3 regions of the Nocardioides sp. NPDC051685 genome follow, and region 1 is predicted to be linked to each of the others. Evidence: riboswitches for the same ligand, from Rfam matches in the RefSeq annotation. Region 1 holds a riboswitch; each other region holds the start of a gene.
The links. A riboswitch is a leader RNA that binds a small molecule or an ion and turns the genes downstream of it on or off. The one in region 1 is predicted to bind cobalamin.
Positions count from the first base shown of each region.

Region 2: linked by a shared signal. The riboswitch ahead of ACIA03_RS26730 (ABC transporter substrate-binding protein) and the one ahead of ACIA03_RS27395 (nitrite reductase) in region 1 are both predicted to bind cobalamin.
Region 3: linked by a shared signal. The riboswitch ahead of ACIA03_RS29630 (prenyltransferase/squalene oxidase repeat-containing protein) and the one ahead of ACIA03_RS27395 (nitrite reductase) in region 1 are both predicted to bind cobalamin.

Region 1 is NZ_JBITCR010000015.1:33,810-38,682, forward strand. Features, by position in the region: gene ACIA03_RS27390 (ABC transporter substrate-binding protein) at 1-1,119, opposite strand, end outside; cobalamin riboswitch at 1,224-1,429, shown strand; partial or broken gene ACIA03_RS27395 (nitrite reductase) at 1,484-1,672, shown strand; gene ACIA03_RS27400 (precorrin-8X methylmutase) at 2,306-2,974, shown strand; gene cobJ (precorrin-3B C(17)-methyltransferase) at 2,971-4,518, shown strand; gene cobM (precorrin-4 C(11)-methyltransferase) at 4,515-4,873, shown strand, end outside.
Region 2 is NZ_JBITCR010000014.1:42,784-47,656, reverse strand. Features, by position in the region: gene ACIA03_RS26740 (ABC transporter ATP-binding protein) at 1-203, opposite strand, end outside; gene ACIA03_RS26735 (FecCD family ABC transporter permease) at 200-1,345, opposite strand; gene ACIA03_RS26730 (ABC transporter substrate-binding protein) at 1,342-2,379, opposite strand; cobalamin riboswitch at 2,433-2,620, opposite strand; gene ACIA03_RS26725 (NAD(P)H-dependent oxidoreductase) at 2,649-3,347, opposite strand; gene ACIA03_RS26720 (sugar ABC transporter ATP-binding protein) at 3,526-4,873, shown strand, end outside.
Region 3 is NZ_JBITCR010000021.1:16,342-21,214, forward strand. Features, by position in the region: gene gatB (Asp-tRNA(Asn)/Glu-tRNA(Gln) amidotransferase subunit GatB) at 1-811, shown strand, start outside; gene ACIA03_RS29620 (NYN domain-containing protein) at 942-1,700, shown strand; gene ACIA03_RS29625 (glycoside hydrolase family 19 protein) at 1,711-2,358, opposite strand; cobalamin riboswitch at 2,399-2,548, shown strand; gene ACIA03_RS29630 (prenyltransferase/squalene oxidase repeat-containing protein) at 2,614-3,687, shown strand; gene ACIA03_RS29635 (hypothetical protein) at 3,681-4,298, shown strand; gene ACIA03_RS29640 (CbiQ family ECF transporter T component) at 4,295-4,873, shown strand, end outside.

The DNA of each region.
Region 1 (4,873 bases):
GTCGGGCGTGTCCCTGGCCACCCGCAGGTAGTAGGCCTGGTCGGGATTGTGGTTGGGGTCGAAGGACCAGTTCCCGCGCGGGCTGAAGATGGTGCCGACGGACCCGAGGGAGTCGGCGATCTCCTTGCGGTTGACGTCGTCGGAGAGGTCGAGGGCCTTGTCGAGCGCGGCCGCGGCGTCGTAGGCCTGCACCGAGTAGACCGTCGGGGTGGCGTCGTACGCCTTGCGGTAGTCCTTCACGAAGGCGCTGTTCATCAGCGAGTCCATCGCGTCGCTGTAGTGCAGCACGGTCCTCACGCCGGCGGCGGCGCCGCCTAGCGAGGACAGCACGTCGCCCTCGGTGAGGAACCCGGGGCCGTAGAGCCGGGTCTTCCGGGCCAGGCCGGAGTCGCGGTACTGCTGCACGAACGCCTCCGCCTCCTGCCCCGCATACGCCGCGTAGATCGCGTCCGCACCGGACTCCTCGACCTTGTCGAAGATGCCCGACCACTCCTCGGTCGCGCCGGCCGCCGTGTAGCTCTGGCCCGCGACGCTGCCGCCCGAGGCCTCCATCGCGATCATGAAGCTGTCGGAGAGCTCATGACCGGCACCGTCGTCGGAGGCGATGACGTAGGCCGTGCCCTGCCCGGTCTCGCGGGCGATCGCCTTCCCGAGCGAGCCGCCCAGGTCCGCGTTGATCGAGGACGTACGCCACACGTAGTCGGAGCCGTCGGCGAACTTGTCGGCTCCGGCTCCGGTCACGATCAGCGGCGTCTCGCTGTCGCTCGCGACCTGCTTGGCCGCGAGCGCCGTCTCCGAGCTCACCACGCCGACGACCGCCTGGACCTCGTCGTCCTCGATCAGCCTGGTCACCGCGGCGACACCGGTCTTCACCCGGTCGCCCTCGTCGGCCTCGATGACGTCGACGAGCCGGCCACCGAGCTTCCCGTGGTGCTGGTCGAGGTAGAGATCGAACCCACGGGTCATGTCGGTGCCGATCGCTTTGTCGGCGCCGGAGGCCGGCACCACCAGGCCGATCGCGACCTTCGACTCCGAGGTCGTCGCGCAGGCCGCGAGGCCGAACCCGAGGGCCGAGACGGTCGCGAGCACGAACAGCTGTCGGTGAGGCGATCCGGTCACGGGAGACTCCATCTGTTGGAGGACGTGGTGGGAGGTTCTGAGTAGCCGAACACTGGCACAGACCACTGCCGGGCGGCGAGCAATTCGGCGCCGTGTCCGCAAGTAGGTAGTCTCGCCCTGCCAGTCGTACTCCATGCCTGATGGGGTCAGGGAACCCGGTGAAAGTCCGGGACTGACGCGCAGCGGTGAGGATGACGGGCGGGGCACGCCCTCTCTCCGGAGAGAGCAGCCACTGGAGCCTGGCTCCGGGAAGGCGCTCCGCACCGATCGATTCCGAGTCCGAAGACCTGCTGGCTCTGGCGGCGCCCGCCGCCAGGTCACCACGTGCCCCGCGGAAGGGCACCTGACCAGAGCAGGTGTGGCGATGTCCCGAGTCCGATCCGACCGGTGCCCAGGAGTCGGCCGTCCGTGGCCGGCCGAGGACGGCTTGCTGGTGCGGCTGCGCCTGATCGGCGGGTCCGTCTCGTCGGCCTCGCTGCTCTCGCTGGTCTCCGTGGCCGAGACCTACGGCGACGGCCGTGTCTATCTCACCGGCCGTGCCAATCTGCAGGTGCGCGGCCTTCCTGTGGGGGAGGACGGCGCGCTGCCGGGCGAGGTGCTCTCCGCGCTGAAGGCGACCGGTCTGGTGCCGGTGCAGACCCACGAGCTCGTACGCAACGTGATGGTCTCCCCGCAGACCGGGCTCGCCGGAGGGCGGGCCGACCTGCGCGGCGTCGCCGCCTCGCTGGACCGCCTGCTGTGTGCCTCGCCGCGGCTGGCGGCGCTGCCGGGGCGGTTCCTCTTCGTGCTCGACGACGGTCGGGGCGACCTGGTCTCGCGCGAGTGCGACCTCGGGCTGGTGGCGCTGTCGGCCACCGAGGGCCAGCTCCGGGTCGGTGGGTCGTGGGGGCCGGTCGTGCCGCTCGCCGAGGCCGCTTCGCGGCTGGTCTCGCTCGCCTCACGCTTCCTGGACGTACGCGGCGAGGGGCCGTCGGCGCCCTGGCACGTCTCCGAGCTCGATGCTCCCCTGGTCGAGCCGGTCGCGGCCGATGCTCGCGTCCCGGCGCCCGCGGCCGAGCTCGGGTTCGGCGAGGTGCCCGGGGGCGAGCACGTCGCCGCCCCCGACGGGGCACTGGACCGGGCCGCCGTCGAGGCGCTGGTGGAGCGGGCGCCGGCGGTCGTGGTGACGCCGTGGCGTGGCGTACTCGTGCCGTCGCCGCAGGCCCGCCCGACCCGGCGCTACGACTACATCGACCAGGGGCCGGCGATCTACGTCGACTCCTTCGCGACCATCCGGCGCGAGGCCGACCTCTCCGGGGTGCCCGCCGACGCCGAGCGGCTCGCGGTCCGGATGATCCACGGCAGCGGACAGGTCGATCTCGCCGCCGACCTGGTCATCCACCCCGGTCTGGTGAAGGCCGCGCGCGGTGCGCTCGAGGCCGGGGCGCCGATCCTGTGCGACGCGACGATGGTCGCGACCGGGGTCACCCGCAGCCGCCTCCCGCGAGAGAACGAGGTGCTCTGCATGCTCGGCGACGACCGGGTCCCGGCGCTCGCCCGCGCCTGGGGCACGACCCGCACCGCCGCCGCCCTGTCGCTGTGGGAGCCCTACCTCGAGGGTGCCGTGGTCGCCATCGGCAACGCCCCGACGGCGCTCTTCCACCTGCTCGAGATGATCCTCGACGGCGGCCCGCGACCGGCCGCGATCGTCGGCTGCCCGGTCGGCTTCATCGGCGCCGCCGAGTCCAAGGAGGCGCTCGCCTCGTTCGCCGACGATCACGGGATCGACATCCCCTTCGTCACCGTGCGCGGCCGCCGTGGCGGCTCCGCGATGACCTCCTCCGCACTCAACGCACTCGCCCAGGAGCAGGAATGAACGCAGACGTACGCGGGAAGTTCACCGTCGTCGGCATCGGTCCGGGCGACCCCGAGCTGATCACCCTCAAGGCCGCCCGGCTGATCGGCGCCGCCCCGGTGATCGCCTACCACGCCGGGGTGCGCAAGCAGTCCCACGCTCGCCGGATCGCGTCCTCGCTGATCCCTTCTGGGGCGATCGAGGAGGAGCTGCGCTACCCGGTCACCACCGGGACCACCTCGCACCCGGGCGGCTACGTCGGGGCGATGGCGGAGTTCTACGAGTCCTGCGCGGTCCGGCTCTCGGCCCATCTCGACGCCGGCCGTGACGTGGTGCTGCTCGCCGAGGGCGACCCGCTCTTCTACGGCTCCTCGATGTACCTCCACGACCGGTTCAAGGAGATCTACGAGACCTCGGTCGTGCCCGGCGTCCCCGCCTTCGCGGCCGCCACCGCGGCCGTCTCGACGCCGCTGGTGCGCCAGACCGACGTCCTCACGGTGCTGCCCGGAACCCTGCCCGAGCCCGAGCTCGCCCGGCGCCTGGCCGACACCGAGGCCGCCATCATCATGAAGCTCGGCCGGACCTTCCCCGCGGTTCGTTCCGCGCTCGAGGCCGCCGGGCGGCTCGAGGGTGCCTGGTACGTCGAGCGTGCCTCGCAGCCCGAGGAGCGCTGGCTGCCGGTGGCGGACGTGGATCCGTCGTCCGTGCCGTACTTCTCGCTCATCGTCGTCCCAGGTGACTCGGCTCCTGCTCCCGCCTCGGCCGCAACGCGGCTGCGGCAGGAGTCCTTGGAGGAGTCCTCGGTGGCAGAGCCTGTCGAGACGACGTCCGAGAGGGGCGAAGTTCTGGTCGTCGGGCTGGGGCCGGGACCTGACGGCTGGCTGACGCCCGAGGTGAGCTCCGCGCTGGCCGAGGTGGACCACGTCGTCGGCTACGCGCCGTACGTCAACCGGGTGCCGCAGCGGGCCGGGCTGCAGCGGCACGCCTCGGGCAACACGGTCGAGGTCGACCGGGCCCGGCACGCCCTGGACCTGGCGCTCGCGGGGGAGCGGGTCGCCGTCGTCTCCGGCGGCGACGCCGGGGTCTTCGGGATGGCCGCCGCGGTGTTCGAGGCCGCCGAGGACCCGGCCTACGCCGACGTACGCGTCCGGGTGCTGCCCGGGGTCAGCGCCGTCCAGGCGGTGGCCGCGCGGGCGGGTGCCCCGGTCGGCGCCGACTTCGCGGTGATGTCCCTCTCGGACCGGCTCAAGCCGTGGTCCGTCGTCGAGGACCGGCTGCGCGCGGTCGCGGGCGCCGACCTGGTGCTGGCCATCTACAACCCGGCCTCGCGTTCGCGCACGGAGCAGATCGGGCTGGCCCGCGACGTACTCCTCGAGCAGCGCAAGCCCGACACCGTCGTCATCGTCGGCCGCGACGTCGGGCGGGCCGAGGAGTCGCTGACCGTGACCACGCTCGGTGACCTCGATCCGGGCTCCATCGACATGAAGTGCCTGGTCATCGTGGGAGCGAGCTCGACCCGGGTCACCGCGGCCGGGCAGGTCTGGACGCCGAGGTATGTCCGATGACCGATCCGATGACCGTCCACTTCGTCGGCGCCGGCCCCGGCGCGGCCGACCTGCTCACCGTGCGCGCCACCAGGATGCTCGAGGCCGCGGACGTGGTGCTCTACCCGGGCACCTACCTCGACCCCGAGGTCCTGGCCCACTGCAGCCCGTCGGCCTCCCTGGTCGACACCCAGAAGCTCGACCTGGACCAGATCGTCGCCGAGATCGTCGCCGCCCACGGGGCCGGTCACCAGGTCGTACGCCTCGTCTCCGGCGACCCGTCGGTCTACTCCGCCGTCGCGGAGCAGACCCGGCGGCTGGACGCCGCCGAGGTGCCCTGGGACGTCACCCCCGGTGTACCCGCCTACGCGGCCGC
Region 2 (4,873 bases), on a different contig from region 1:
GCGAGCGGGCTGCCGTCGAGGCGTACGTCGCCGGAGGAGGGCGGCCGGAGCCCGGCCAGGATCCGGATGAGCGAGGACTTCCCGGAGCCGTTGGGTCCGAGCAGCCCGACAGTGGCGCCGTCCTCGACCCGGAGGGACACGTCGTCGACGACGAGACGGCCACGCGGCGCCCAGTGGACCCGGCCGGCCTCGAGCGCGGTCATCGCCGGGCCCTCATCAGCACGACGGCGAAGGCGGGCACTCCGACCAGCGCGGTCGCGACTCCGACCGGGAGCTCCTCGGGGTCGATCACCGTCCGGGCCGCGGTGTCGACCCAGATCAGGAAGATCGCGCCGAGCAGCGCCGTGGCCGGGAGCAGCAGCCGGTGTCCGACCCCGACCAGCGCCCGGGCGAGATGGGGCAGGACCAGCCCGACGAAGCCGATCGCGCCGGACGTGGAAACGATGACGGCCGTCATCAGCGCCGTCAGCACCAGCAGCACCGCCCGGATGCGCGTGACGTCGACGCCCAGGGATGCCGCCGCGTCGTTGCCGAAGGCGAACGCGTCCAGCCACCCGGCGCCCGCGACGCAGCAGAGCAGCCCGCCGAGCACGATCACCCCGCAGACGAGTACGTCGGTCCAGCTCGCCGAGGAGAGCGAGCCGAGCAGCCAGAAGAGCACCCCGCGCGTCTGCTCGGCGTCCGCCGCGGTGAACACGATGAACGAGGTCAGGGCCGAGAACAGCTGGGTGGCGGCGATGCCGGCCAGCACGAGCCGGTCGGTGGTGCCGCCCGCGAGCGAGGCGAGCAGCAGCACGAGTGCGAACGATGCCAGCGCACCCACGAAGGCCCCGGTGGAGAGCCCGATCGCGCCCGACCCGATGCCGAGCACGACGATCGAGACCGCTCCGGTGGAGGCGCCCGAGGAGATGCCGAGCACGAACGGGTCGGCGAGCGGGTTGCGCAGCAGCGACTGCAGGATCACCCCGCAGATGGCCAGCCCCGCCCCGCAGATCCCCGCCAGCAACGTACGCGGCAGCCGCAGGTCCCACACGATGCTCTGCTGGAGCAGGGTGAGGTCGGACGAGCCGATGCCCACCCGGTCGGCTACGACGCCGTAGACGTCGGCGACGCCCAGGTCCGAGGGCCCGACCGTGATCGCGCCCGCCACCGAGGCCAGCACCAGCAGGGGAGCCAGACCCAACAGGACGCCGGTGACCCCGATCGCCGAGGCGTCACCTACGTCGGCCGAGGCGTCACCTACGTCGGCCGAGGCGTCACGGCCGTGCCAGGTCGGCCGACCGGGGTGACGCTTCGGCCGACCGGAGTGACGCCTCGGCTCGGGAACTTGCGCCCGGAGCGTCATAGGCCCAGGTCGGCGAGCTGGTCGGCGACGTTCTCGACCGCGTACACGGTGCGGATGGAGGGGTTGAGCTCGGCGCCGGAGAGCGTCACGAAGCGGTCGTTGCGGACAGCGTCCATCCGGGCGGTGACCGGGTTGCTCTTCAGGTAGTCGATCTTCGCGCGGGCGGTCTCGGCGGTCTGGCTCTTGCGGGTCAGGTCGCCGAGGACGATGACGTCGGGGTTGCGTTCGGCGACGGTCTCCCAGTTGATCTGCGGCCACTCGTCGGTGGTGTCGTCGAAGACGTTCTCGATGCCGAGGGCGCGGCCGATGATGCCGGGGCCGCCACAGCAGCCGGCCAGATAGGGCGACTCGGAGTTGGCGAACCAGTACATCGCGCTCACCTCGCTCTCCGGCGCCTTCCTCTCGGCTGCCTCGAGGCGCCGAGACAGGTCGGCGACGAGCTTCTCGCCGCGCTCGGGTACGCCGAAGATCCGCGCCAGCTCGGTGATCTCCTGGTAGATCGTCTCGATCTCGAGAGGGTCCAGACGGGTGCCGTCGTCGTCGCCCTCGTTGTCCTTCACGCACTCGGCGGGGGAGAGGTAGGAGCCGACGCCCAGCTTCTCCAGGTCCTCGGGTGTGGTCACCCCGCCCTCGCCCAGGGTGCTGATGAACGAGGCGGTGACGAAGTCGGGCTCCGCCTCCAGGACGCGCTCGTAGGAGGGCCAGTTGTCGGCGAGCCGGGGAATACGCTCGTTGTCCTCGGCGAGCGAGTCGAGCACCGGGTCGGTCCAGACCGCGGTGCCGACCATCCGGTCGGCGAGGCCGAGCGAGAGCAGGATCTCGGTAGAGCCCTGATTGAGCGAGACCGCGCGCTCGGGCGGTGCCTCGAGCGTGATCTCGCGCCCGCAGTTGGTCAGCGTGAGCGGGAAGCCGGCGGTGTCGCCGCCCGCCTGCTGTGCTCCGGAGGGCTGGTCGGCGGCGCAGCCGGCCAGCGTGGAGCCGAGCACCAGAACGGTGCTCGCGGTGATCGTTCGGATGGTGCGAGGCAGGTGCACGTCGGTCCTCGAGCGGGTCGCGGGCTGGTGCGCGTCGCCCGTGCTGACCCGCAGCGGTCTGCTGCAGGGCCAGCAGGTCTTCGGACTCGGGATCGACCGGCGCGAGACGCCTTCCCAGGCCCGAGGGCCCAGTGGCACAGTGTCCCGTCCGTCACCCACACCGCTGCGCGTCAGTCCCGGACTCTCACCGGGTTCCCGTGCCGGGACTACGTCCCGAGCGGCTGGCCCGACGACCGTAGCAGGCGGCCCAACCTCTCCGAGGCACGACCTCAGCCCTCGCGGTGGGCGCTCAGCCCGTCCTCCCCGGGCGCGACCGAGTCGTGAAGCCTGATGGTGTGGTCGTAGTGCTCCTCGGCCATGGGGCGGTAGTCGATCCGCGGCTCCGTCATCACGCCCTCGAGACGTACGCTCAGGTCGGCCTCGATCCGCGCCATGACCTGGGCGTCGATGGTGTCGGCGTCGGTGATCAGGTGCGGGCGCAGCGGGTCCATCCCGGTGTACCAGAAGGTGCCGTGCAGCAGCGGCCACAGGACGTCCTCGATGTGGCCGCTGATCCCGCGCGGACCGAGGGTGGCGGCCCGGTCTCCGGCGGTGACGATCGTCAGCGCACGCTTGCCGGCCAGGCCGCCCTTGCCGTACTTGAGCGGCTTGCCCGTCTCCGGATCGGGTACGTCGAAGGCGAACCCCGACTCGAAGACCCGGTCGATCCAGCCCTTGAGGATGGCCGGCACGGAATACCACCACAACGGGAACTGCACGACGAGCAGATCAGCGGCCCGCAGCCGCTCCTGGTGGCGGCGTACGTCGGCTTCGCCGCGTTCCACCAGAAGTGGATTGAAACCTTCTCGATAGAGGTCGATCTCGTCGACGGTCCAGCCGGCGGCGACGAGAGCGTTCCGGCCCGCCTCTTGCAGCCGTCCGTTGAGCGACGACGCGTGCGGATGTGCCCATACCCAGAGTGCGTGCATGGGGCTCTCAACGCGGTCTGACGCGGCAGGATTCCCGTCCGGAAGGGGGCGGGTCCCGACCTGATGCGACGACAAAGTCCGTACCTCGCTCAAATTAGCGGCCGCAGAGTGTTGACGTATGTGATTGCCATCACTAGCGTAAACCACACTTGAAACCTTTCAATTCGAGGAGTTGCCCATGCCGGACACACCCGCCGCACTGGAGCTGCGGGACGTGGCCAAGTCGTTCGGCCCCGTACGCGCCCTCCGGACCGGTTGCCTTCGGGTCGAGGCCGGATCCATTCACGCGCTCGTGGGGGAGAACGGAGCCGGGAAGTCGACCCTGGTCAAGATCGTCGCCGGGCTCTACCGCCGCGACGCCGGCGACTACCTGCTCGCCGGGGAGCAGGTCGACTTCCGCAACACCGCCGAGGCCAAGCAGGCCGGCGTCGCGGTCATCTACCAGGAGCCGACCCTCTTCCCGGACCTCTCGGTCACCGAGAACATCTTCATGGGACGCCAGCCGACCAACCGCTGGGGCAGGATCGACCGCGCCGCGATGCGCGCCGAGGTCGTCGAGCTCTTCGCCCGGCTCGGCGTGCCGATCGAGCCCGACCGGCCGACCGAGGGCCTCTCGATCGCCGACCAGCAGCTGATCGAGATCGCCAAGGCGCTCTCGCTCGACGCCAAGGTCCTGATCATGGACGAGCCGACCGCGGCCCTGTCGGGCAACGAGGTCGACCGGCTGATGACCGTGGCGCGCACGCTGCGCGACCAGGGCTGTGCCGTCGTGTTCATCTCCCACCGCTTCGACGAGGTGTTCGCGCTCTGCGACACGATCACGGTGATGCGCGACGGCGCCTACATCTCCACCGACCCGATCTCCGAGGTCACCGAGGACGAGATCGTCCGGCGGCTGGTCGGTCGCGAGGTCGCCGACCTCTACCCGAAGCTCGAGGCCACCGTCGGCAAGCCCCTGCTCGAGGTCAAGGGCCTCACCCGCACCGGCCTGTTCCAGGACATCAGCCTCACCGTCCGTGAGGGCGAGATCGTCGGCCTGGCCGGCCTCGTCGGTGCCGGGCGCAGCGAGGTCGCCCAGGCGATCTTCGGCGTCGACCCCTACGAGAGCGGGGAGGTCACCCTCGACGGGCAGCCGGTCCCGCCGGGCGACCCGCGACGGGCGATCGAGATGGGTCTGGCGTTCGTCCCCGAGGACCGCCGCCAGCACGGTCTCGTCCTGGACGCGCCGATCTCGCGCAATATCACCCTCCCGACCAGTGGCCGGCTCGCCCGCACCGGGCTGATCAGCACCGGCATCGAGAACCGCTCGGCCGCCGACTGGGCCGCCCGGCTCGAGGTCAAGGCCGCGACGCTCGACACCCTGGCCGGCACGCTCTCGGGCGGCAACCAGCAGAAGGTCGTCCTCGCCAAGTGGCTCTCGACCCAGCCGAAGGTGCTGATCATCGACGAGCCGACCCGGGGCATCGACGTCGGCACCAAGTCCGAGGTCCACCGGCTGCTCTCGACCCTCGCCCAGGAGGGTCTCG
Region 3 (4,873 bases), on a different contig from region 1:
CAAGCTGGGGACGCGCACCGAGACGAAGAACGTGAACTCGCTGCGCTCGGTCGAGCGGGCCGTACGTTTCGAGATGTCGCGTCACGCCGGGATCCTCGACGCGGGGGAGGCGATCTTCCAGGAGACCCGCCACTTCCACGAGGACACCGGCACCACCTCGGCCGGGCGCCCGAAGTCGGACGCCGACGACTACCGCTACTTCCCCGAGCCGGATCTCGTCCCGGTCGCGCCGAGCCGCGAATGGGTCGAGGAGCTGCGGGCGAGCCTGCCGGAGCGCACCGCTGACAAGCGGGCCCGCCTGCAGGTCGAGTGGGGCTACTCCGAGCTGGAGATGCGCGACGTCTGGGCAGCCGGCGCTCTGTCGCTGATCGAGGCGACGGTCGCCGAAGGAACCTCCCCGCAGGCGGCCCGCAAGTGGTGGATGGCCGAGCTCTCCCGCAGCGCCAACGACCGTGGCGTCGAGCTCGCCGAGGTCGGGGTCACCCCGGCTCAGGTCGCCGAGGTGCAGAAGCTGGTCGACGCCAAGACGCTCACCGACAAGCTGGCCCGCCAGGTCTTCGAGGGCCTGCTGGCCGGTGAGGGCAGCGTCGCCGAGATCATCGAGGCCCGCGGCCTCGCCGTGGTCTCCGACGACGGCGCCCTCGGTGCCGCCGTCGACGAGGCCATCGCCGCCCAGCCCGCGGTCGCGGAGAAGATCCGCGGCGGCAACCAGGCCGCGGCCGGTGCGCTCATCGGTGCGGTCATGAAGGCGACCGGTGGCAAGGCGGACGCCAAGCGTGTCCGCGAGCTGATCCTGGAGAAGCTCGCCTGAACCCACGCCGAGTCGGCTCGTTCTGACATCAAACTCCGCCGAGTCGGCGCGTCATGACGCGCCGACTCGGCGTTGGTTTTGGTCAGGATGAGCCGACTCGGCGGTGGGTGGCACTGGCAGACTGTCCGGCGTGACCGAGCCCTTCCGCATTGCCCTGCTCATCGACGCCGACAATGCACCCGCGACCAAGATCGACGCGATCCTGAACGACCTCGCCGAATACGGCGAGGTGACGATCCGCCGGGCCTACGGCAACTGGACCAAGCACGAGCTCAAGGGGTGGATCGGCGAGCTGCACGAAGCAGCGATCCGGCCGATGCAGCAGTTCGACCTGACCGCCCACAAGAACGCCTCCGACATGGCGCTCGCCATCGACGCGGTCGAGCTGCTGCACGCTGCCGTCCCGGACGCGTTCGCGCTGGTCTCCTCCGACTCCGACTTCACGCCGCTGGTCCACTACCTGCGGGAGAAGGGCCGGGCGGTCTACGGCTATGGCCGGGAGAAGACGCCGGCGCCGTTCAAGAGCGCCTGCACCCGGTTCACCGTCGTGGAGAAGCTCGGTGACACCGAGGAGGAGACCGAGGTCGACACCGAGCCCGGGACCCCGCGCACCCGCAAGCCGTCGTCGTCGGCGACCAACGGACAGCTGCTGAAGCGCAACGCCCGGCTGATCCAGCTGCTGCGCAACTCGATCGCCGCGGCCGCAGACGACGACGGCTGGGCCCTGGTCGGCACGGTCGTCTCCCGCATCCGCAACCAGTCCTCCGAGGATCCGCGCAACTACGGGTACGCCACCTGGACCAAGCTGATCAAGGCGATCGACCTCTTCGAGCTCAAGGACGAAGGCACCTCGGCGATCGCGGTCAGCGACAAGCGCACGAAGAAATGACGTACCTCTTCTAGGGCCTGGCCGCAGAGTCCTGGGCTGCTTTCGGGCGGGCGCACTTGATCCCCTTGGGCACCGACCCGTTGAGGTGCTTCAGTGCGGCCTTGAAGTCGCGGCAGCGCTCGGCGTCCTCCTCCTTGTCGTGGGGGTAGCCGATCGCCGCGTTGACCTTGCCCATCTCGAGGGCGTCGGCGAGCGGGTTGATGTCGCGGGCGACGGTCCAGTACCACCGCGAGATCGGCGCGCTGTAGTCCAGCGACCTGGCCAGCTCGGGGCGGCGGCGCAGGTCGATCCCGAAGTAGGCGCCGGCGTCGGTGTAATTGGCCTTCCCGGTCAGCTGGATGTAGCCGCGGCCGGTGAACTTCCGCTTGTCGCGACCCTTGGCGTCGTGGTGGAGGGAGCTCTCGTTGACGAGCGTGGCCAGATAGGCCGACTGCCGGTAGGCGGTGGTGATCCCGGCGTCGGCCATGGCCCGGTTGAGGGTCGGGAGCCCGGTCTCGACGGTCTTCCGGTCACCGACCTTGTCGCCGAACATGGCGACCAGATCGGCGTACGTGACCGATGTCCGGTCCGGCTCCGCGACCGCTGTCGTGGTCGGGCAGAGGGCGAGAAGGGTGGCCGAGATCGACGCTGCGACAAGGCCGAGAATCCTGTGGCGCATGGGGACAGAGTGACTGCTCTGCGGCGATCCCGCAAGCACGGCCGGCCCGGCATAAGATGGCCCCCTCTATCAACACACGCCGTGGTGGGGGAAGCCGGTCGAATCCCGGCGCTGACCCGCAACCGTAGGCCCAGGACACCGACGGTGCCCTGAGCGAGCCGGAGCACCTGCCGACGGACGCGTACTGACCTGACGCTGTCGTGGAAAGCAGCGGGTCGGCCCTGGGCCTTCCCGACGAACAGCGCGGAAGGAACCATGAAGAAGACCGTCCTCGGCGGCATCGTCGCCGCCCTTGCCCTCACCTCGCTCGCCGGCTGTGGCGAGAAGACCGTCGAGGAGGGGGAGAAGCCCACCTACGACGCGAAGGTGTCGACCTCCGTGGCCGACTGGCTCGTCGCCCAGGCACCGAAGGGTGTGGCCCGCAACGCGCAGTACGGCACCGACGACTTCGGGCTCAGCGCCGACATCGGGATCGCGCTGGCCGAGGTCGGTGGCTACGACGAGGAGATCGCCACGATCACCGCCGCGGTCATGAAGAACAAGAAGGCCTACACCTCGCCCGGGTTCGGCACCATCACCTCGGCCGGCGCCACCGCGAAGGCGCTCGTCCTCCAGCAGAACATCGACGCCTCCGACCCCGCCCTGCTGAAGCAGCTCGAGGGCACCGTGGCCGCGAACGGCCGCATCGCCGACAAGCTCGACCCCAAGAACAAGAAGGCGGCCGACTACTCCAACACCATCGGCCAGTCGTACGCCGTGTGGGCCCTCAACAACGCCGAGAGCACGAAGGCCGCGGCCGCGACGGAGTTCTTGGCCGGGCAGCAGTGCGAGGAGGGCTGGTTCCGGGTCACCTTCGCGGCTGACCCCACGGCCGCCGACCAGACCTGCGACGCCGACCCCAAGGCCGTGCCGGACGCGGACGCCACCGCGTTCGCCCTGATCGCGCTCTCGGGCGTGGCGTCCCCGGAGGCGGAGAAGGCCGTCAAGGCCGGCGTGGAGTGGCTGAAGGAGACTCAGGCCGAGGACGGGTCCTTCAAGGCGGCCACCGGCAACATCGCCAACTCCAACACCACCGGCCTGGCCGGATGGGCCTTCGGGCGCGCGGGTGAGACCGAGTCCGCGGAGAAGGCGGCGACCTGGGTCGCCGAGCACGTCGTGACCTGCGGCGACGACGTCGGCGCGGTGGCCTACGACGACGCCGCCCTGACCGACGGCAACACCAAGGGCCTGACCAAGGAGTCCGAGGGGATGTACCGCCTCGCGGCTGCCCAGGCGCTCCCGTCCCTCGTCTTCCTGCCCAAGGACACGACCACGAAGAGCTCGTGCTGAGCCCACGGTTCGCGCTGGTGGCCCTGGCGATGCTCGCCGGGGCCACCGCCCCCGTCGTCACCCCGGCCTCCGGGTCCGCCGCCGAGGCGTGCGGCGGCGTCACCGTCGTGGTCGAACCCAACGCCCTGGGCGGCGAGCCGGAGGTCGTCTGCGTCCAGCCCGCCGAGGGCGACACCGGCGCCGATCTGTTCGAGAAGGCCGGACATCCGCTGACCTATGTGACCTCGATGCCCAGCGTCGTGTGCCGCATCGACGGCCGGCCGGAGGCGGCCGGCTGCGCCCAGATGCCGCCTGCCGACGCCTACTGGTCGCTGTGGGTCACCGACGATTCGGGGGCCTGGAGCTATGCCTCCAGAAATGTTACCGAAATCAGCGTGACCTCCGGGCAGGGTGTTGCGTTCACGTGGATAGACGACGATGTCGTTACCGCTCCGGCGACGGAGCTTGGGGATGCTGTGGGGGCGCCCTCAAGCCCGTCGCCGGAGTTATTTCCGGAGGACTCACCCTCCAGCTCGGCCTCCGAGCCCGAGCATCTGCCCGTCTGGGTCGCTCCGGCCGGGATCCTCGCACTCTTCTCCGTCGCCGGTGTCGTCTGGTGGCGTCGGCGATGAGCGCGCTGATCCGCAGGGCCGCGGTCGCTCGCCTGCCCCGTGATCTGCACCCCGTCGCCTGGTGGGTGTGGGCGATCGGGCTGGCTGCGTACGCGTCCTTCACCACCAACCCGCTGCTGCTCCTGCTCCTGGTGGGGGTGGTGTCGGTCGTGGTCGCCGCCCGCCGCGGCGAGCAGCCGTGGGCGAAGGCGTTCCGGCTCTACGTCGGCCTCGCGCTGTTCATCGTCGCGACCCGGGTGCTCTTCCGGGTGCTCCTCGGAGCGGTGCCCGGCCACGTGCTCATCGATCTGCCCGAGGTCCCGCTTCCGGACTGGGTGCTGGGGATCAGGCTGCTCGGGCCGCTCACCCGCGAGGCGCTGCTCGCCGGTCTCTACGACGGAATGCGACTGGGCGTGATCGTGATCTGCGTCGGCGCGGCCAACGCGCTGGCGAACCCGAAGCGGCTGTTGCGGTCGCTGCCGCCGGCGCTCTACGAGATCGGCACCGCGGTCGTGGTCGCGGTGACGGTGCTGCCGCAGCTGGCCGAGTCGGTGCAGCGCGTCCGGGCCGCGCAGCGGCTTCGCGCCGGGGCGACC